DNA from 2 places in the Pyruvatibacter mobilis genome. Region 1 is predicted to be linked to the other one. Evidence: predicted binding sites of a transcription regulator. Region 1 holds the regulator's gene; the other holds the start of a gene.

Region 1 (16,204 bases):
GCTTCCGCGAAAGCCTGATTGCGGGGCTTGATCGCGGCATCACGCCGGACCGCTTCGCCGCCTTCTATATCAATGCCGTCGATTTCGCCTGGACCTACCGCTTCTTCTTTGCCGGCCAGACCGACCTGCTGGCCGCCGACCCCGCGCTGGCACGCCGCCACCGGGCCTTCCAGATGTGGAGCCTCGAGGCGCTTGAGGACATCGTCTCCATGCTGGCGAAACAGGGCACGGCAAAGCTGCCCCGGGGGCGCGCTGAGGCAGCCCGCCTGCGGGCCTCCATCGCGCTCAACACCTGGCTCACCTGGAGCGGCTGGATCAGTTTCCTGAAAGTGGAGAAACCCGAAGGCGCCCTGGTGCGCGGCGACATGGCCCGCGGCGCGCTTCAGATCTTCGACGTCTTCGCCCCCTGGCTCGACCCCGCCTTCGAGCAGGCCGCCCGCAAGCTGCTTGTGAGGGAACTCACCCGCGAGGAGGCGGTAGCCTAGCGGTCCTGCTGGCCGGTATCCCCGGCCTGCTGCGCTTTCTCAGCCATCGCCTGGGCTTCGTAATCCGTTTCCGGCTTGCCGTAATACTTCACGCCGTGGCGGATCGGCGGGCGGCCCTGGTCCATGCGGTGCTTGTTGGTGTCGCGCAGGGAATAGACGCAGCCGCAATATTCCTGCTGATAGAACTCTTCTTCCTTGGACACATCCAGCATCCGCTGGCTGCCGCCGCCCTTGCGCCAGTTATGGGTCCAGTAAACCATGTCCGGATAGCGCGCAGCGGCCCGCTCGCCGGAGCCGTTGATCTGGTTGAAGTCCTTCCAGCGCGAGGTGCCCAGCGTCGAGCAGATGGTGGAAAACCCGTGCTCATGCCCGTAAAGCGCCGTCCGCTCGAACCGCATGTCGAAGCACAGCGTGCAGCGGTGCCCGCGCTCCGGCTCGTCTTCGAAGCCCTTGATGCGCGTAAACCAGTTGTCCTTGTCGTAATCGAGGTCAACGAAGGGCACGCCCAGCTTCTCCGCGTAGCGCATGTTCTCCTCCTTGCGGAGGTCATATTCCTTACGCGGATGAATATTCGGGTTGTAGAACAGGATCGTGTAGTCGATGCCTGACCGCGCAAGCTCGTTCATCACGTCGCCCGAGCACGGCGCGCAGCACGAATGCAGCAGCAGCTTGTCGCCCGCCGGCAGCACCAGCGGCTCGATCTCTTTCTTCCTGTTGGTCTTGTGCGTCATGGCCCTTCATCCTCAAGGGCCCGCGTTATAGAGAAAAACCCAAGCCGCGCCAACCACTTGCGGGGCACGCGTCTGCTGCGGCGAGCGGCGCTGTGAGTAGGCCCTCCGGTCAAGCCAAAGGGATGCCGGGGAGGGCGAAACAAAGTCACCTCTCCCCTCGAGGGAGAGGGGCAGGAGCGCAGGCCTTTCACGAATAACCAATAGCCGCCATCCCTCCGGCTTGACCGGAGGGTCTCAGGCTGAGGGCACGCAGAGCCCCCCGCGCTGCCGCTCAGTCCTCGTTGCGGCGGAACAGCCGGCCGAGGATGTTCTGGTACTTCACCGGCATCAGCCGCTGGATGCGGTCCATGAAGCGGGCGTCGCCGCCGATCAGGATACGCGGGTTATCCTTCTCGATCCCGGTGAAGATCACCCGTGCTGCCTCTTCGGGCGTCGTGCGGGCGAAATCGTCAAAACCTTGCGTGATCTCTTCCTTGCGCGCCAGCAGCTCCTCGTTCTGCGCCAGCCGGGCATTGCGCGCCACATTGGTCTTGATGCCGCCGGGATGCACGCAGGAGATCTTCACATTGGTCGCGTCCGCCGTCATTTCCGCGCGCAGGCTTTCGGTAAAGCCGCGGATGCCGAACTTGGCCGCGTGATAGGCGGAATTCCCCGGCACCGCGATCATCCCGAAGATCGACGACACATTCACGATGTGCCCGCGCTTGCGCTCGATCATCTGGTTGAGGAAGGCCTTGGTGCCATAGACCATGCCCCAGAAATCGATGTCCATCACCCACTCGAAATCCTCATAGGCCATTTCCGAGACCTGGGCGAACAGGGCAACGCCCGCATTGTTGATAATGATGTCCGGCGTGCCGTAATCAGCCGTCACCTGCGCGGCCAGGTCATAGACCGCGTCCTTGCTGGCCACGTCCAGCATATGCGTCTCGACCGCGCCGGACCCCAGGCCCCGCGCCTGCGCAGCGGTTTCCTCGAGCCCCTTCATGTCCACATCAGTTGCGATCACCCGCGCGGCGCCGTGCTGGATGGCATGCTTCACCAGGGCCCGACCGATGCCCGAGGCACAGCCGGTGATGAAAATGGTGGAGCCTGAAATCTGGGTCATGATGCGCGTCCCTGAACCTTGATATGACTTTTTGTCAGTATTGGTGCGGAAGATAAGCACACCTTACGGACCCGGCGCAACAACCGCACGAGGCCTGCTTGGGGCCTGCCTGCTGCCTGTCATCACATTCCTCCGCTCGGCCACACATCATTAACCCTGCGGGCGGATAGTCATCCCGAACTCTGAAACCCGTGGCTGTATCGCGGGTGTGCACGGCAGGACGCGAAGGACATGGGCGCCCCATGGTCAAGGCACTCTTCTCAGGTGCGGCAGGTCCGCTGCAGCGCCAGCCCTCGGTGGCCGATCTGCTCAAGCAGCGGGCGGCAACACCCTCAGGCGCCCTGACGGGAGCCGAATCCGCTGGCCGCCGGGACCCGGCGGATGCCCTGCTCGGCGCGCTCAAGAAGGCCGGTGCCACCAACACCGAAGCGCTGGAAAAGAAACTGGCCGAGGACAAGGAGACCAAGGCCGGGCTTGATGCCTTGCGGAAGCAGGCCGACCCGTCCGAAGCCCGCAAGGCCCGAGCCAAGCAGAAGATCGAGGAAATCAAGAAGCAGCTTGAAGCCCTGCGCGTGCTCGCCGCCGTCAATCCGGAAGCCGCCGCCCGTCAGGCTGCCCGGCTCAGCCGCGAACTGGCGACCGCCGTGAAGGAATATGCCAGTGCCGGCGGCGACACCTCATCCCTCACCGGCACCGAAGCTCCGAGCATCGATGATGCAGGCGCAACGGCTCCTGCGGACGCGCAAGCAACCAGGACGGCAACCGAGACAGCCACCGAAACAACTACTGCGACAGATGCGCCTGCAGCAACACCGGACACTGCCGCGGCAGATCAGACCACCGGCAATGACACCCCCGAGGCTCCGGGTACGGAGCAACAGGGCGAAGCCGCCGGGACATCCGGTGAAACGTCCGACGAAACCCCCGGCACGGAAGACACCCACCCCGACCGGGCCCGCGCCGAGGCCTATCAGTCCCTGGCAGCGGAACAGCAGAAATCCCTCGACGCCGCCAAGTCGGAGGATGAGTTTGTCAATACCATCCGCCAGCTCAAGGCCGAGCTGGAAAGCCTCATCAAGCGTGGTCAGGACACGCAGGAGGATGAGGCCGGCGCTCCCCGGAACGGCGAGGAAAACCGCCGCGCCCTGCGCGCGCTTGAGGATGTCGATCAGGCGCTGCTTGCCATCTCCTCACCCACATCGGCTAGTCTTGGGGCGATAAACATAATCGCTTAAAGAAAAGTCAGGTGAGGACCCCATGGAAATCGCGCCGATTCCCGGCCTGTCGGATGACGTCAACGACATCCGGCTGAGGACGGCTGACATCGTCAATGCCGAAATCATTCCCGCAGAACCCGTGCTCTTCAAGGGCGGCAAGGAGGCGGAACCCGTCCGCGCCCATATCCGCGAGCTGGTAAAGGAGCGCGGCCTCTGGGCGCCGCATCTGCCGACGGAATATGGCGGCATGGGCATCGGCTTTCTCGCCCATGCCTACATGAACGAAGTGCTGGCCTGGTCGCCCTTCTCCGCGCGTCTGTTCGGCGTCGTCGCGCCCAATTCCGGCAACCAGAAAGTGCTGCTCAAATACGGCACCGAAGAGCAGAAGAAACAATGGCTCGAGCCGCTCATCTCCGGCGAGATGGAAAGCTGCTTCTCCATGACCGAGCCGGGCAATGCGGGCTCCGACCCCCGCTCGATCCAGACCCGCGCCGTGCGCGACGGGGATGAGTGGGTCATCAACGGCCACAAATGGTTCACCTCAAATGCCCGCCGCGCCGACTTCGCCATAGTCATGTGCCGCACGGCGCGCGAAACGCCGGAGGCAGGCAAGCCGGACGACACCATGGTGCAGATCATCGTGCCCATGGACACGCCCGGCCTCGAGATCGTCCGCTCGGTCCCCGTCTGGGGCCACACCAACGGCGATCATTGCGAGATCACCTATAAAGATGTGCGCGTGCCGGTGGACAACGCGCTCGGCCGCGTCGGCTCCGGCCACCAGGCCGCCCAGGACCGTCTGGGCGCGGGGCGTGTTTTTCACTGCATGAATTCCATCGGCGCCATGTGGCGTGCCTTCGACATGATGGTGCGCCGCTCCATGGACCGCGACGTCCATGGCGGCAAGCTGGAAACCAAGCAGTTCGTCCAGGGCTTCATCGCCGACAGCTACATGGACATCCAGGCCGCCCGCCTGATGACCATCAACTGCGCCCGCGTGATGGATGAAGGCGGCGACGCCCGCACCGATATCTCGGCCATCAAGGTCTTCGTGCCCGCAGCCTTCGAGCGCGTGGTGGACAGGGCGATCCAGGTGCACGGCGCGCTGGGCGTCTCAGGCGATACGCCGCTGGCAGGCATGTATACCGGCGCCCGCACGCTCAGGCTCGCCGACGGCCCGGACGAAGTGCACCGCATCCTCATCGCCAAGAATGTGCTCAAGCATTATCACTCCGGCGGCAGTTGGGATTTTGGGACCTGACCCAAGGCGCGGTACACTGCGCACCGCGACTCCGTTCTGGATGACGTGACATGCCACCGGCACAGACCCTGAGCGCCATGCGCGCGGCAGGGGCCGGTGATCTTCAGGTGCTGTTTCGGTGTTACTGACCGGTGCTACTGAAGTGTCACGAAAGACGCGTATGCGGTGGTCCTTCGTGCTCCTGCACGTTAAAGCGCCTGTCGCTGTCCTCACTGTGAAACGGGGTGGCGGCCACGGCGCGGCGCATCTTGATATGCGCCCGGGCCCGGCCCTGGTCTGATGGGGGCGGACTCGCCCCTGATTCGGGGGAGGCCGGCCCGGCATGCAGGATCCTGCCTTGAGGTGTGGAGTGAAGATGGCGGACGACAAGCCGGGAACCCCGGAAAACGACTCCTTCCTGTCCCGCGGGTTGCGGCCCGCCGCGTCGGAAGATCACGTGCGCACCCGCACCCTGGATGTGGGCGTTGTCGCCTTCGGCGGCATGGCCATCATCGGGCTGGGGGCGTTTCTCGGCGCGCTCAAGGCAAGCTCCGCTATCCTCATGGCCGGTGCCGTCGCGGGGCTTGCTGCCCTGTGGCTTAAGTATGCCCCCCGCGCCAGCCGTACCGTGCGGCGGGTGGAAATGCCGCTCACCCAGCCCGCCACCGTGCGCGCCCAGTTCCCGCTCACCCCTGAGACCGGCGTCGCCATCATCGAGCGCCTGCCGGACCCGATCATCCTGCTCGACCGTTCCGGCCGCATCGTGCTGCACAACCGTGCCGCCACGGGCATTGTCGGCGAGGCCGCAGCCCGGCGGCACATCTCCACCGTCATGCGCGTGCCGGAAGTGCTGGAGGCGGTGGCGCAGGTGGTGGCGGGGGAAGCCGCCCAGGTGGTGGAATACACCCAGCCCGTGCCGATCGAGCGCCACTACCACGCCTTCATCGCGCCGGTCATCGCCGCAGCCGAACCGGGGCGCGACGGCGCCATGTCCGGCTCCCGCGACCGCCAGCGCAACGTGCTGATACTCCTGCACGACCTCACCACCATCAAGCGCGCCGAACAGATGCGCGCCGACTTCGTGGCCAATGCCAGCCATGAGCTGCGCACGCCGCTGGCCTCCATGTCCGGCTTCGTCGAGACCCTGCGCGGCCCCGCCCGCGATGACCCGGAGGCGCGCGACAAGTTCCTCGCCATCATGCAGGAGCAGGCCGAGCGCATGGGCCGCCTGATCAACGACCTCCTGTCCCTGAGCCGCATCGAGCTCAACGAGCATGTGCGGCCCGCGGGCCATGTGGACATGGGCGCCATCGTCAATGACACGGTGGACATGCTGACGCCGCTGGCCGAGCGCGAGGGCGTCGAGATCGAGGTCTCCGTCGAGGACGGCCTGCCCCGGCCCCTGGGTGACCGGGACGAACTGGTGCAGGTCTGCCAGAACCTGCTGGCCAATGCGATCAAGTATGGCAGCACCGGCGGGCGGGTGGAGGTCACCCTGCGGCGCGACCGGCCGTCGGCAGACCCGAACCCGGCCAACGACCGGATGGACGACGAAAGGCCGTCCAGCCTGCCCGGCAGCATTGTCATGAGCGTGCGCGACTGGGGCCCCGGCATCGAGCGGGAACACATTCCCCGCCTGACCGAGCGGTTCTACCGCGTCGATGTCGAGCAGAGCCGCCGCCGTGGCGGCACCGGCCTCGGCCTTGCCATCGTCAAGCACATCGTCAGCCGCCACATGGGGTCCCTGTCGATCGACAGCCGCATCGGCCAGGGCTCAACCTTCAAGGTCTTCCTGCCGGTGGACCCGGCCACCCGCAGCCTGCCCGCCGGAACGCCCGCAACGGACGCCGCAGACGCTGTCACGGCGGGTGACACAAAAGAGTCGCCCTCAGGCCGTCGCCGCCCCCGCGTGGACGCGGCCCAATAGGCAAACTGCCTCAAAAACCGGCGGATTTCCTGACATTTCAGTCACATTCCAGACCCCATAACGGGTGTCACCGAACCGTCATATGTCCGTAATAAATCGGTCGCGCGTCAGCCCTACGGTCCGCGCAACCGATCCACTGAGACGGTCGGCTTGGGATGGTGTCACCCATTTTGGGGCAAGCGCGTTCGGCGTATTTCGGGCGTGTGCAGTCCCAGTTCTTTGTCTCAGGATCGTTGCCAGGTCGCCATGAGGTGACCCAGGGGGGCGGTCTCAAAAGATTTCCAACCGGATGGAGAAATCATGAACATTCGCAATATGACCATCGCTGCTGCAGCGGTTGCGTCGATCGCGTTTGCGGGTGCTGCGCAGGCCCGCGACCAGATCCAGATCGTCGGTTCCTCGACGGTCTTCCCGTTCTCGACCCTCGTGGCCGAGCAGTTCGGTAAGACGACCGAGTTCAAGACCCCGGTGGTTGAGTCCACTGGTTCCGGCGGCGGCATGAAGCTGTTCTGCGCCGGCATCGGCCTTGAGCACCCGGACATCACCAACGCTTCCCGCCGCATCAAGAAGAGCGAGTTCGAGAAGTGCACGGCTGCCGGCATCACCATCACCGAGGTGAAGATCGGCTACGACGGCATCGTCATCGCCAACGCCAAGTCCGCTGACCAGTTCGAGCTGACCCGTCAGCAGCTGTTCCTGGCCCTGGCCGCTCAGGTTCCCAACGAGGAAAACGTTCTCGTCAAGAACCCCTACACCAAGTGGTCCGAAATCGATCCGTCCCTCCCGGACCTGGAAATCGAAGTTCTCGGCCCGCCCCCGACCTCCGGCACCCGTGACGCCTTCGTTGAGCTCGTGATGCGCAAGGGCGCCCGCAAGTTCGACTTCCTGAACGACCTGCGCGGTCAGGACAAGAAGGCCTTCCGCGCCATCTCCGACACGATGCGCGAAGACGGCCGCTTCATCGAAGCCGGTGAAAACGACAACCTGATGGTCCAGAAGGTCGAAGCCAACCCGGCCGCTCTCGCCATCTTCGGTTTCTCCTTCCTCGAAGAGAACCGCGACAAGGTGCAGGGCTCGATCGTGGAAGGCACCCAGCCGACCTTCGACTCGATCGCTTCCGGCGACTATCCGGTGTCCCGTTCGCTCTACTTCTACGTGAAGAACGAGCACGTGGGCGTCGTCCCGGGCATCAAGGAATTCGTTGCCGAGTTCGTTGCTGAGAAGGCGATTGGCGAAGAAGGCTACGCCATCGACAAGGGCCTGATCCCGCTTCCGGACGCTGACCGCGAAGCCATGCGCGAAAATGCGCTGAACCTGGCTCCGCTGTCCATGTAAGACCGACCGCCAGTGGGGCGGCGTTCCGGACGGAGCGCCGCCCCATCGGCATTTGATTATTCGATTTGCTGAATTTCTGAGGCCCGCAGGTCCTGCATAAAGGACGCGGAGCATTGGGGGGCCGGGTTACCTCGGCCTGTAACTGGGGCCCGCAACGGGGAAAAGCCGGATTGGAGCAGGGGGCGCACTGATTGCGCCTCGCGCGGGGGCCGCTTGCGCTGGTGCAGGCATCCGGTCCATACCCGCCGCAGATCCGGCGACACACGAGTAAACGCATGAGCGCGACGACCCTGATCCTCATCATTCTGGTCCTGAGCTATATCGGCTATCTGATGGGCCGCAGCCGGGCCGGCGCTGTCTCCGGCGGCAAGCTTGCCTCCCTCCATTCCCTGCCCAGCTATCACGGGGCCTATGTGGCCGTGTGGTGCGGCCTGCCGGCGCTGGTGCTGCTGGCGCTCTGGCTGTCGCTGGAGCCGCAGATCGCCGACATGATCCTGCGCGCCAACCTGCCTGAAGCCACGGTGGCAAGCCTGTCCACCGCTGAGCTCAACCTGCTCATCACCGACATCAAGAACCTCGCCACCGGCAATATCGTCAGCCGCGAGGTCGATCCCGCCCTGCAGGCAGCCGCCGACGGCTACCGGGGCGCGCTCACCATCTCCAACATGGCGCTGATCGTCGTTACCCTGACGCTCGCCATTCTCGGCATCGGCTATGCCCGCGCCAGGATCGCGCCGGACCTGCGCGCCCGTAACCGGGTCGAGCGCGTGGTCCGGGTCATCATGGTGGTCGCCTCCACCATCGCGATCTTCACCACCATCGGCATTGTCGCCTCGCTCATCTTCGAGGCCGCCCGCTTCTTTGCCCGCGTCTCCTGGTACGAGTTCCTGTTTGGTCTTCAGTGGAGCCCGCAGACCGCCATCCGCGCCGAGCAGGTGGGCTCCTCCGGTGCCTTCGGTGCGGTGCCGATCTTCGCCGGTACCTTCCTCATCACCATCATCGCCATGTGCGTGGCGGTGCCGGTGGGCCTCTTCTCGGCCATCTACATGTCCGAATATGCCAGCCCCCGCTTCCGCGGCTTCGCCAAGCCGATCCTCGAAATCCTCGCCGGCGTGCCGACGGTGGTCTACGGCTTCTTCGCCGCCCTGACCGTCGCCCCGCTGTTCCGCGGCCTGGGGGAATCGATCGGCCTCGACGTATCGTCCGAAAGCGCCCTGGCCGCCGGTATGGTCATGGGCGTGATGATCATCCCCTTCGTTTCGTCCCTGTCGGATGACGTGATGAACGCCGTGCCCCAGACCCTGCGCGACGGCTCCTACGCGCTGGGCGCCACCAGGTCTGAAACCATCAAGCAGGTCATCCTGCCCGCAGCCCTGCCGGGCATTGTCGGCGCGGTGCTGCTGGCGGTCTCCCGCGCCATCGGTGAAACCATGATCGTGGTGATGGCCGCAGGCCTTGCCGCCAACCTCACCGCCAACCCGCTGGAAGCGGTGACCACGGTGACGGTGCAGATCGTGACCCTGCTGGTCGGTGACCAGGAATTCGACAGCGCCAAGACGCTCGCCGCCTTTGCGCTGGGCCTTGTTCTCTTCTTCATCACGCTCTGCCTGAACGTCTTCGCGCTCGGCATCGTCCGCAAGTACCGAGAGAAGTATGACTGACGCCACCTCCGATACCGGCTCCGTCGTCAACCGGAAGCCCGACCTCTCCGCCAAGCGGGTGCGGCGGCGCTATGCAGCCGAGGCGCGTTTTCAGGCCTATGGCCTGATCGCCATCTTCATCGCGGTGGCGGTGCTGGCCTCGCTTATCGGGTCCATCGTGTCCCAGGGCCTGCCGGCGTTCACCCAGCACAAGGTGACGATCGAGGTGGAATTTCCGGCAGATGAGATCGACCCGGACAATCTCCGCGCCGCCAACTTCCAGGCAATGGCCCGCCGCGCGCTCTATGAGCGCTTCCCGAGCGTCACCGCCCGCCGCGACAAGCGTGAGCTGGCCGACATTCTTTCAGGCGGCGCCGACGTGACCTTGAAGGAATTCGTCGAAGCTGACCCCTCCGTCATCGGCACCCGCCAGCAGGTGACCGTGTCCGTCTCCGACAGCATGGACACCTTCCTCAAGGGCCAGATGACCGACATCGACGAGTACCAGCCGAAGGCGGAACTGTCGCCCACCGGCGCCGAGGGCGAGCTCAGCCTGCTTGCATCCGGCAATGTCTTTGCCGACATCCTCGCCGACGTGAAGCAGACGCTGGAAGCGCAGTCCGACAAGATCGGCCAGACCGCCAACCGCGAACGCCGCGGCATCACGGTGCTGGAAAACGACGTGAAGGCCCTGCGCGCCCGCGCCGCCAACGCGGTGGGTGCCGAGCGGGAGAACCTCGAAGGCCGCATTAAGAGCCTTGAAAGCTCCATCAACAGCCGCATCCGCAAGGCGGCCAATCTCGACAAGGAAGCAGCGGCGCTGTTCGATGCCGCCCGCTCCGGCGGCGGCACGCTGGACCTCACCGAGGCCATGCCGTCGATCCTCATCGAGATCAATGGCGGCATCGTGAAGGCGCTGCGCGTCAGCAACGAGACCATCGAGGGCGAAGCCTTCGTGCCGCTCGACAGCGACACACCGGCCCAGGCCGGCGAGTGGACCGTGGTGAAGCTGGTGACGCCGGAAACCGGCCGCCAGATCAAGGACCGCACCGCCACCTGGCTGCTTGAGCTTCAGAAGGACGGCTCCATCGAGAGCACCTTCGCCGATGTGCTGTTCTCCAAGGGCGACAGCCGCGCCCCTGAGCAGGCAGGCATCTGGGGCGCCGTCGTCGGGTCCTTCCTGACCCTGACGATCACCCTGCTCCTGTCCTTCCCGATTGCCGTTCTGGCCGCCATCTATCTTGAGGAATTCGCGCCGCAGAACCGCATCACCGATCTGATTGAGGTGAACATCAACAACCTGGCCGCCGTGCCTTCCATCGTGTTCGGTCTGCTCGGTCTTGCCATGTTCCTCAATTTCTTCGGCCTGCCGCGCTCCGCCCCGCTGGTCGGCGGCATGGTGCTGGCGCTGATGACGCTTCCGACGATCATCATCGCCACCCGCGCAGCGCTCAAGGCGGTGCCCCCGTCGATCCGCGAAGCAGCCCTCGGCGTCGGTGCCTCCAAGGTGCAGGTCATCACCCACCACGTGCTGCCGCTGGCGATGCCGGGTATTCTCACCGGCACCATCATCGGCATGGCGCAGGCGCTGGGCGAAACAGCACCGCTCCTGATGATCGGCATGGTCGCCTTCATCGTGGACGTGCCCGGCGGCTTTACCGATCCGGCCACCGTGCTGCCGGTGCAGATCTACATCTGGGCCGACAGCCCCGAACGGGCCTTCGTCGCCAAGACCAGCGCCGCCATCATGGTGCTGCTCACCTTCCTTGTTCTGATGAACGCGCTTGCCGTTCTCCTGCGCCGCCGCTTCGAGCGCCGCTGGTAGTTTTCAAAAGGGGATAGACCCATGTCAGTAGCTGAAGACATCGCACAGCACGCCCGCGGTCAGGCCTCACCCGCCGATGCGCAGGTGAAGATGGAAACCCGCAACGTCAACGTGTTCTACGGCGAGAAGCAGGCGCTGTTCGACGTCAATCTCGACATCCGCCAGAACCAGGTGACCGCGCTCATCGGCCCGTCGGGCTGCGGCAAGTCCACCTATCTGCGCTGCCTCAACCGCATGAACGATGTGGTGGATATTGCCCGCGTGTCAGGCTCCATCAAGCTCGATGGCGACGACATCTACGACCCCAATGTGGACGTCGTGGAAATCCGCGCCCGCATCGGCATGGTGTTCCAGAAGCCGAACCCGTTCCCGAAGTCGATCTACGACAACATCGCCTACGGCCCGCGCATCCACGGCATCGCCAACAACAAGAAGGAGATGGACGAGATCGTCGAGACATCCCTTCAGCGTGCAGGCCTGTGGGACGAGGTGAAGGACCGTCTCGGCGAACCGGGCACCGGCCTCTCCGGCGGTCAGCAGCAGCGCCTGTGCATCGCCCGCGCCATCGCCGTGTCGCCGGAAGTGATCCTGATGGACGAGCCCTGCTCGGCGCTTGACCCGATCGCCACCGCGCGCATCGAGGAACTGATCGACGAGCTGAAGGAAAACTACACCATCGCCATCGTCACCCACTCCATGCAGCAGGCCGCCCGCGTGTCGCAGCGCACCGCGTTCTTCCACCTTGGCATCCTGGTGGAAGAGGGCGACACCGAGCAGATCTTCACCAACCCCACCGACGAGCGGACGCAGGATTACATCACCGGCCGCTTCGGGTAAGCCGCGTCAGCCGGGGCGGATCTGCCGATTGGCTTTGCAGTGAATTGGCATAGACTGGCACTTTCCGCCCGCTGGCAACCACGCCACCGGCAAGGCAACAACAGGTGCGGCGGGGCCTGTGCGGCATGACATCCATGCCGCTCCGCCCCATTGCGTTTCGGGAGAAACCCACGTGCAGGGACATATCGTTTCATCCTTCGAAGAGGCCCTTGACCGGATCAATGAGAGCCTCGCGCGCATGGGTGGCCTTGCGGAACGGCAGCTTGCCGATTCCATCGACGCCATCACCCGCCGCGACCGCACCCTCGCCGAACAGACCATTGCCTCTGACAAGCAGATCGATGAGCTGGAAGTGGACATCGAGGCTCAGGCCCTGCGCCTGATCGCCCTGCGCCAGCCCATGGCGATCGACCTGCGCGAAACCATCTCCGCCATCAAGATCTCGTCTGACCTCGAGCGCATCGGCGACCTTGCCAAGAACATCGCCAAGCGCGCCCAGGCCGTGGACCAGGCCAGCCCCGGCCGCGCCATGCAGGGCCTCGGCCGCATGGGCCGCCAGGTGCTGACCCAGCTCAAGGAAGTGCTGGATGCCTATGCCCAGCGCGATCACGAGCGTGCCATGGTGGTGTGGCGCCGCGACGAGGAAATCGACGAGATGTACAATTCGCTGTTCCGCGAATTGCTTACCTACATGATGGAAGACCCGCGCACCATTTCTCTGTGTACGCATCTTCTCTTCGTGGCCAAGAACCTCGAGCGCATCGGGGATCACTCCACCAATATCGCCGAGACCATCCAGTTCCTGGTGAAGGGCGAGAATATCGGCCAGAACCGGCCCAAGGGCGACACGACGAGCGTCACCACGCTCGAATATCCCAAGGACATGCCCTCCAAGGACGCAGGAACAGCTGAATGAACCTCGCCTCAGCATCCATGTCCGGCGCACCCGGCTCCAGCTCAACCGGTACACGACCCATGAAGACACAACCGCAAGTGCTTGTCGTCGAGGACGAGGCCGCGCTGACGACGCTGCTCCAGTACAATCTGGAGAAGGAAGGCTACCGCGTCACCACGACGGCGGATGGCGAAGAGGCGATGATGATCGTCGACGAGCAGCAGCCGGATCTGGTGCTGCTGGACTGGATGCTGCCGCAGGTCTCCGGCATCGAGCTGTGCCGCCGCCTGCGCGGCCGCAGTGAAACGCGCAACATCCCCATCATCATGCTCACGGCGCGCGGCGAGGAAGCCGACCGGGTGCGCGGGCTTGATACCGGCGCGGATGACTACATCACCAAGCCCTTCTCGATGACCGAGCTTCTGGCGCGCGTCCGCGCGGTGCTGCGCCGCATCCGCCCGGCCCTTACCGAGGACATCGTTACCTTCGGCGACGTAGCCGTTGACCGGGCTGCCCACCGGGTGCGCCGCGGCGACCGGGAAATCCATCTCGGCCCCACCGAGTTCCGCCTGCTTGATCACCTGATCCAGCATCCCGGCCGCGTGTTCAGCCGCGAGCAGCTTCTGGATGCTGTCTGGGGTTCGGATGTCTATGTGGAGGCCCGCACGGTGGACGTGCATATCGGCCGCCTCCGCAAGGCGCTCAACAATCCCGGCGAGCAGGACCCGATCCGCACCGTCCGCTCCGCGGGCTACGCGCTGGATGAGCACTTCCGCGACTGACCACGCCTCAGCAGACCGCGGGGGGCTTCCGGAAAGACCCCAAATGAAAAGGCGGACCCTTGGGAGGATCCGCCTTTTGCATGTGGCATATCGGGTTTTGAATGTGAAGGCCCGGAAACCGGTGCCCCTTAGCCGATCATACGGTTCGGGAACTGGCGCTGCGGTGCCTTGTCCTTGCGCTCACGGCGCGACGGCAGCGGCTGGTAGGCCATCTTGGCGTGGGCTGCGCAATAGGGCAGGCCAGGGGCCGAACGGCGGCCGCAGAAATGGAAGTTCTCATCGCCCGGGTCGCCGATCGGCCACTTGCAGGTCTGCTCGTTGAGTTCCAGCAGATTGGCCTGGGTGGCGGGATCGCTGAGGAGCTCGGCTTCTTCCGGTTCCGGCGCAGGGACAGGTGCCGGCTTCTTGGCGGCTTCCCGGCGTGGTGTGGCCGTCGTTGTGCTGGCTGTTGTGGCGCGCGCCGTGCGCGGGCTCGCCGGGCGGCGGCGGGTCACGCGGGTCGGCGCGCCGCGGCCGGACAGGCCCAGGCGATGCACCTTGCCGATCACTGCGTTGCGGGTGACGCCACCCAGCCGGGCCGCGATCTGGCTGGCGGAAAGCCCGTCCATCCACATCTGCTTCAGCTGCTCAACGCGTTCATCTGTCCAGGACATCGCCGGCTCCCCCTAAACCATTCCGGAATTTGTGGTGTCCAGCGGGTGGCAACCACAACATCTCGTGTTAACGTGTCGTTAACCTACAATATCGCTTGAGCCGGCGGCAAGAGATGTTGTGGTTTTATAGGGGGTTATCCACAATATATTGATTTTCGTGCGTCGCGCCGCCTTCCTCTGTGGATAAAGCGGCGCCCTTGCATGACGGCGTCCGCAGGCTTACTTCCGGCGGGACCGTTTTTGTCTTTCCTCCCGGCCAGAGCCGCAGCCCGCTTGGGCGTGCGGCTCACCCCGTCCGGGCCAGCCCGACCACACCGCCACCTCCGTACCCGCCGCAGAGCGGGGCAGGGCATCGGCGGTCTGGGAAATCATCGGGCCGGCCAGGCATGCCGGGACCGCGTTTGGGGGCCCGTTCGGCGGGTGATCATCATGAGCGATGTGCAATTTGAGCCCGGCGAGCGCCGGTTTGGCTCCGTCAACTGGCTGGGCCTGTGGACCCTCTACCTCAAGGAAGTGCGCCGCTTCATGAAGGTGTTCACCCAGACGGTGGCGGGCCCCGTGGTGACGGCACTCCTGTTCTTCGCCGTCTTCGCCGTGGCCATGGGCCGGGCCGACACTGTCGTCGCGGGCGTGCCCTACCTGGCCTTTCTCGGCCCGGGCCTCATCATGATGACGGTGATCCAGAACGCCTTCGCCAATACGTCGTCCTCGATCCTGGTTTCCAAGGTGCAGGGCAATGTGGTGGACATGCTGATGCCGCCGCTGTCCCCCGGCGAGCTCAATGCCGCCTTTGCCTTTGGCGGCGTCACCCGCGGCGTGGTGGTGGCGCTGGCCTCGGCCATCGTCATTTCCTTCTTTGCCCCCATGGGCGTCGCTCACTGGTGGGCCGTCCTTTTCTTCGTGCTGGCCGCCTCTCTGGCGCTGGCCCTGATGGGCGTGCTGGCGGGCGTCTGGGCAGAGAAATTCGACCACATGCAGGCGGTGACCAATTTCATCATCACCCCGCTGGCCTTCCTGTCAGGCACCTTCTACTCGGTAGAGCGCCTGCCGGAAGTGGCTCGCGGCATCAGCAGCTACAACCCGTTCTTCTATATGATCGACGGTTTCCGCTACGGCTTCACCGGCCATGCGGACGGCTCCATCACCACCGGTGTCATCGTGCTGGTGGCCCTCAACGCGGTGTTGTGGGGCCTGTGCCATTACGTCTTCAAGAAGGGCTACCGGCTCAAGGCCTAGGGCATAGCATCCGGGGGCGCGCCGGGACCCGGTCCCCGCGCCCCTGACTGCCCGGAAAAGCAGCGCAGAAAACTGCGATTTTCCGCCCCTTTTTCCGTCCCAAGCGGCATATTGACATGGCCGTGCTGAAAAGAAACAATCCGCGCTTTCCTGATCTGGCCCCGCCGCCGCCCGCCGGCGGCGTTTTGTGTTTCTGGGCCTGATTTATCGGGAGCATTCCTGTCCAGGCCCGCCCGCGTGAAGCGCCGGGCATTCTCGGAGACCCCGTGGTGAGTACCGCCGCCAAGACGCCC
Region 2 (4,186 bases), 760 kb from region 1:
GTCGCTGGTGGGCCTCGAATTCGGCCTTGTGGTCGGCGTCATTGCCGGCATCGTCAGCTTCATTCCCTATCTGGGGGCGGCCACGGGCCTTGTCCTGTCGGTCGGTCTCGCCCTCGTCCAGTTCTGGCCGGACCCGGTGATGATCGGCGCCGTCGCGCTGGTTTTCTGGATCGGGCAGGCGATCGAAGGCAACATCCTCACCCCCTGGCTTGTCGGCTCACGGGTCAAGCTGCACCCGGTCTGGGTCATCTTCGCCCTGTTCGCCTTCGGCACCATGTTCGGCTTTGTCGGTGTGCTGCTGGCTCTGCCGCTCGCCGCCGTCATCGGCGTCCTCGCCCGCTTCGGCGTGTCGGAATATCTCAAGAGCGATCTGTATCGCGGCAGCGGCAGATATCTCAGTCCCGCGGCGGATGCACCGCCCACGGATGATCCCGGAAAAGACGAAGAACCTGCGAAGGGAGGGGAGGCGTGAGCGCACCCGGCCCCCAGCTGCCCCTGCCGCTTGCCCATCGCGCCGCCCAGGGACGCGAGGACTTTCTGGTGAGCGACAGCAATGCCGTCGCTGTAACCTGGATCGACCGCTGGCCGGACTGGCCCCAGCCCGTCGCCGTGCTGGTGGGCCCCGCGGGCAGCGGCAAGTCGCATCTGGCTGATGTGTGGCGCAGCAAGGCCCGCGCCTTGCCCTGCGAGGCACAGGCCCTGCGCAAGGAAGATGTGCCCGAGCTTCTGGCCACCAAGGCGCTGGTGGTGGAAAACCTGCACCAGCTACGTGACCCGGAGGCGCTGTTCCACCTGCTCAATTTCGCGCGGGAGACCGGTGCCTTTCTGCTGCTCACCAGCGCTGAAAGCCCCGCAGCCCTGCACTTCCCCCTGCCTGACCTCATGTCCCGACTCAACGCTGCCCCCACAGTGCAGCTGCACGCGCCGGACGAGATGCTTCTGCTCCAGCTCATCGCCAAGCATTTCGCTGACCGCGGGGTCCACGCCACGCCCACAATGCTGGAATATATTTCCAACCGCATCGACCGCTCGGCGCACGCCGCCCGCGACGTGGTGCAGCGCATCGACATGCATGCCCTCAGCCACGGCAAACGCCTCAATATGAGCGTGATTCGCGATGTGCTGAACGCTCCCGCCGACGCGGGCTGACAGACCCGTTTTCCCCGCCGCGCTGGAAGCTGTCACGCATCCGTCATAACTTGGTGCGATGCCTGCGCTAACTTGATGTTCGCGCTGCCCGATGGTGTCTCCGATGGATGCCGCCGCTTAAGGGCGCCATGATTTCCGGAACAGGTGTATCCATGACGCTAGAAGCCGAGAATACGGTCCAGACCAAGGCTACGACCCTGGACGACATTGCCGGCCAGTTCGCCGGAATCACGCTTGAATCGAACGACCGCTTCATCAACCGCGAGCTGTCCTGGCTGTCTTTCAACGGCCGCGTGCTGGAGGAAGCCGACAATACCAGCCACCCGCTGCTGGAGCGCCTGCGCTTCCTGTCGATCTCGGCCTCCAATCTCGACGAGTTCTACATGGTCCGCGTGGCGGGCCTGCACGGTCAGGTCCAGGCGGGCGTCGATACGCTCAGCCAGGAAGGGCTGACCCCGGCCCAGCAGCTTGAGCAGGTCAATGCCGCCGCCGGCATCCTCATGCGCGACCAGCAGGTCACCTGGCGCAAGCTGCGCGAGCTTCTCACCGGCGAAGGCATTGAGGTGGTGAAGCCCGCAGCCCTCACGCCCTCCGACATGGACTGGCTGGAAACCTTCTTCCTCGAAGATGTGTTCCCGGTGCTCACGCCGCTCGCCATCGACCCGGCGCACCCGTTCCCCTTCATTCCCAATCTCGGCATCTGCATGGCGCTTGATCTGCGCCGCATGTCGGACGGCCAGCCCATGTCCGCTTTGCTGCCGATCCCCAGCCAGGTGAAGCGCTTCGTCCGCCTGCCCAACGCCCAGGCCGACGGCGGCGAAATCATCCGCTTCATCACGCTTGAAAACGCCATCGGCCTGTTCACCAGCCGCCTGTTCCCCGGCTACGAGGTCAAGGGCTCCGGCGTCTTCCGCATCATCCGCGACAGCGACCTCGAAATCGAGGAAGAGGCCGAAGACCTGGTGCGGCTGTTTGAAAGCGCCCTAAAGCGCCGCCGCCGCGGCAGCGTGGTGCGCCTCAAGATCGCCAAGGACATGCCGGAGAAGCTGCGCAAGCTGGTCATCTCCGAACTCGAAGTGAGCCCCCGCGACGTGATCCTGGTGGATGGCCTCGTCGGCCTCGCCTCAACGTCCCAGCTCATCGTCGATGACCGCCCGGACCTCAAATTCACCCCCTACAACGCCCGCTTCCCCGAGCGTATCCGCGACCATGGCGGCGATTGCTTTGCCGCCATCCGTGAAAAGGACATCCTCGTCCACCACCCCTATGAGAGCTTCGACGTGGTGGTGCAGTTCGTCCGCCAGGCGGCCAACGACCCGGACGTGGTGGCCATCAAGCAGACGCTCTACCGCACCTCCGTTGACAGCCCCATCGTCCGTGCCCTGATCGAAGCAGCCGAGGCGGGCAAGTCGGTGACCGCGCTGGTGGAGCTCAAGGCGCGCTTTGATGAAGCTGCCAACATCAAGCTGGCGCGTGATCTCGAGCGCGCCGGGGTGCAGGTCGTCTATGGCTTCATCGAGTTCAAGACCCACGCCAAGATGTCCATGGTTGTCAGGCGCGAGGGCGGGGAGCTGCGCACCTATTGCCATTTCGGCACCGGCAACTATCACCCCATCACCGCCAAGATCTACACCGACCTGTCGCTCTTCACGGTCGATCCGGTGCTTGGCCGTGATGCTGCGCGCGCCTTCAACTACATCACCGGCTATGCCGAACCGGCGGACCTTGAAAAGCTCGCCCTGTCGCCGATGACCCTGCGCAACCTGCTGATCGATTACATCGAAAAGGAAATCGAGCACGTGCAGCAGGGCCGCCAGGGCGCCGTCTGGGCGAAAATGAATTCGCTGGTGGACGCTTCCGTCATCGACGCGCTCTACCGCGCCAGCCAGGCCGGCGTGAAGGTGGAACTGGTGATCCGCGGCATCTGCTGCCTGCGCCCCGGCGTGCCCGGCCTGTCCGAGAACATCGCCGTCAAGAGCATCGTCGGCCGCTTCCTCGAGCATTCGCGCATCGTCTGCTTCGGCAACGGCCACGCGCTGCCCAACCCCGGCGCCAAAATCTACATCTCCTCCGCCGACTGGATGCCGCGAAACCTCTACCGCCGTGTCGAGACGCTGGTGCCGGTCGAAAATGCCACCGTGCACGAACAGATCCTCGACCAGATCATGGTCGCCAATCTCGAGGACAACGAGCAGAGCTGGGACCTGATGCCCGACGGCTCCTATATGCGCACCGAGCTCGGCCCCGACGCCAAGCCCTTCAACGCGCATCAGTACTTCATGACCAACCCCAGCCTCTCAGGCCGCGGCAAGGCGCTGGAAGAAAGCCTGCCCAAGCAATTCCGTTTCCGTACTGCCACCGATTGATTTGGTGTATGACTGACAGCTGACTCGGCGTGCGTACCGGCGTAATCGGCCGCACCGGGTCAGCCTGTCACCTGAGTGGGAAGCGCGTATGCCCACGGCACTTCAATTGCGGCACACCTCCGACCTCAGCAAAGGGGTCGGCATCATCGACATCGGCTCCAACTCCGTGCGCCTGGTGGTCTATGCCGACCGTGGCCGCACCCTGCAGCCGATCTTCAACGAAAAGGTCCTGTGCGGCCTCGGCCGCAGCGTCGCCAGCACCGGCGAGCTGGATACCGAGGCGGTGGACCGTGCGCTTACCGCGCTCGCCCGCTTCCGCGGCCTCACCAGCGCGCTTGGCATCAGCGATCTTCAGGCTGTCGCCACCGCTGCCGTGCGCGAAGCCTCCAATGGTGACTATTTCATCGAGCGCGCCGAGCATCTGTGCGGCGGCCCAATCTCCATCCTCTCCGGCCATGACGAAGCGCGCTTTGCCGCTGAAGGCGTGATCGCCGGCTTTCCGGATGCGGACGGCGTGGTGGGGGATCTCGGCGGCGGCAGCCTCGAACTGGTGGATGTCGCCAATGGCCGCTACGGCGAGGGCATCACCCTGCCGGTCGGCCCCCTGCGGCTGATCGACATGTCCGGCAACAACATTGCCCGCGCCCGCGAGATCGTGGCCGAGGCTTTCG

The links. Region 1 encodes PhoB, which activates phosphate uptake and scavenging genes when phosphate is short. Its sites were predicted from a motif close to TGTCATNNANCTGTCAT; they were not measured.
Region 2: the regulator PhoB is predicted to act here: its motif matches at 1,180-1,196, upstream of HG718_RS08145 (RNA degradosome polyphosphate kinase).

Annotation. Positions count from the first base shown of each region.
Region 1 covers NZ_CP051630.1:2,479,085-2,495,288, reverse strand. Annotated here, with positions in the region: gene HG718_RS11615 (TetR/AcrR family transcriptional regulator) at 1-485, shown strand, start outside; gene HG718_RS11610 (epoxyqueuosine reductase QueH) at 482-1,216, opposite strand; gene HG718_RS11605 (SDR family NAD(P)-dependent oxidoreductase) at 1,488-2,324, opposite strand; gene HG718_RS11600 (hypothetical protein) at 2,567-3,559, shown strand; gene HG718_RS11595 (acyl-CoA dehydrogenase family protein) at 3,582-4,802, shown strand; gene HG718_RS11590 (ATP-binding protein) at 5,158-6,708, shown strand; gene HG718_RS11585 (PstS family phosphate ABC transporter substrate-binding protein) at 7,009-8,043, shown strand; gene pstC (phosphate ABC transporter permease subunit PstC) at 8,319-9,704, shown strand; partial or broken gene HG718_RS15665 (DUF3333 domain-containing protein) at 9,697-10,161, shown strand; partial or broken gene pstA (phosphate ABC transporter permease PstA) at 10,606-11,508, shown strand; gene pstB (phosphate ABC transporter ATP-binding protein PstB) at 11,599-12,345, shown strand; gene phoU (phosphate signaling complex protein PhoU) at 12,518-13,261, shown strand; gene phoB (phosphate regulon transcriptional regulator PhoB) at 13,321-14,022, shown strand; gene HG718_RS11555 (GcrA family cell cycle regulator) at 14,151-14,675, opposite strand; gene HG718_RS11550 (ABC transporter permease) at 15,105-15,911, shown strand; gene HG718_RS11545 (aspartate aminotransferase family protein) at 16,181-16,204, shown strand, end outside.
Region 2 covers NZ_CP051630.1:1,729,780-1,733,965, reverse strand. Annotated here, with positions in the region: gene HG718_RS08155 (AI-2E family transporter) at 1-472, shown strand, start outside; gene HG718_RS08150 (P-loop NTPase family protein) at 469-1,149, shown strand; gene HG718_RS08145 (RNA degradosome polyphosphate kinase) at 1,302-3,515, shown strand; gene HG718_RS08140 (Ppx/GppA phosphatase family protein) at 3,604-4,186, shown strand, end outside.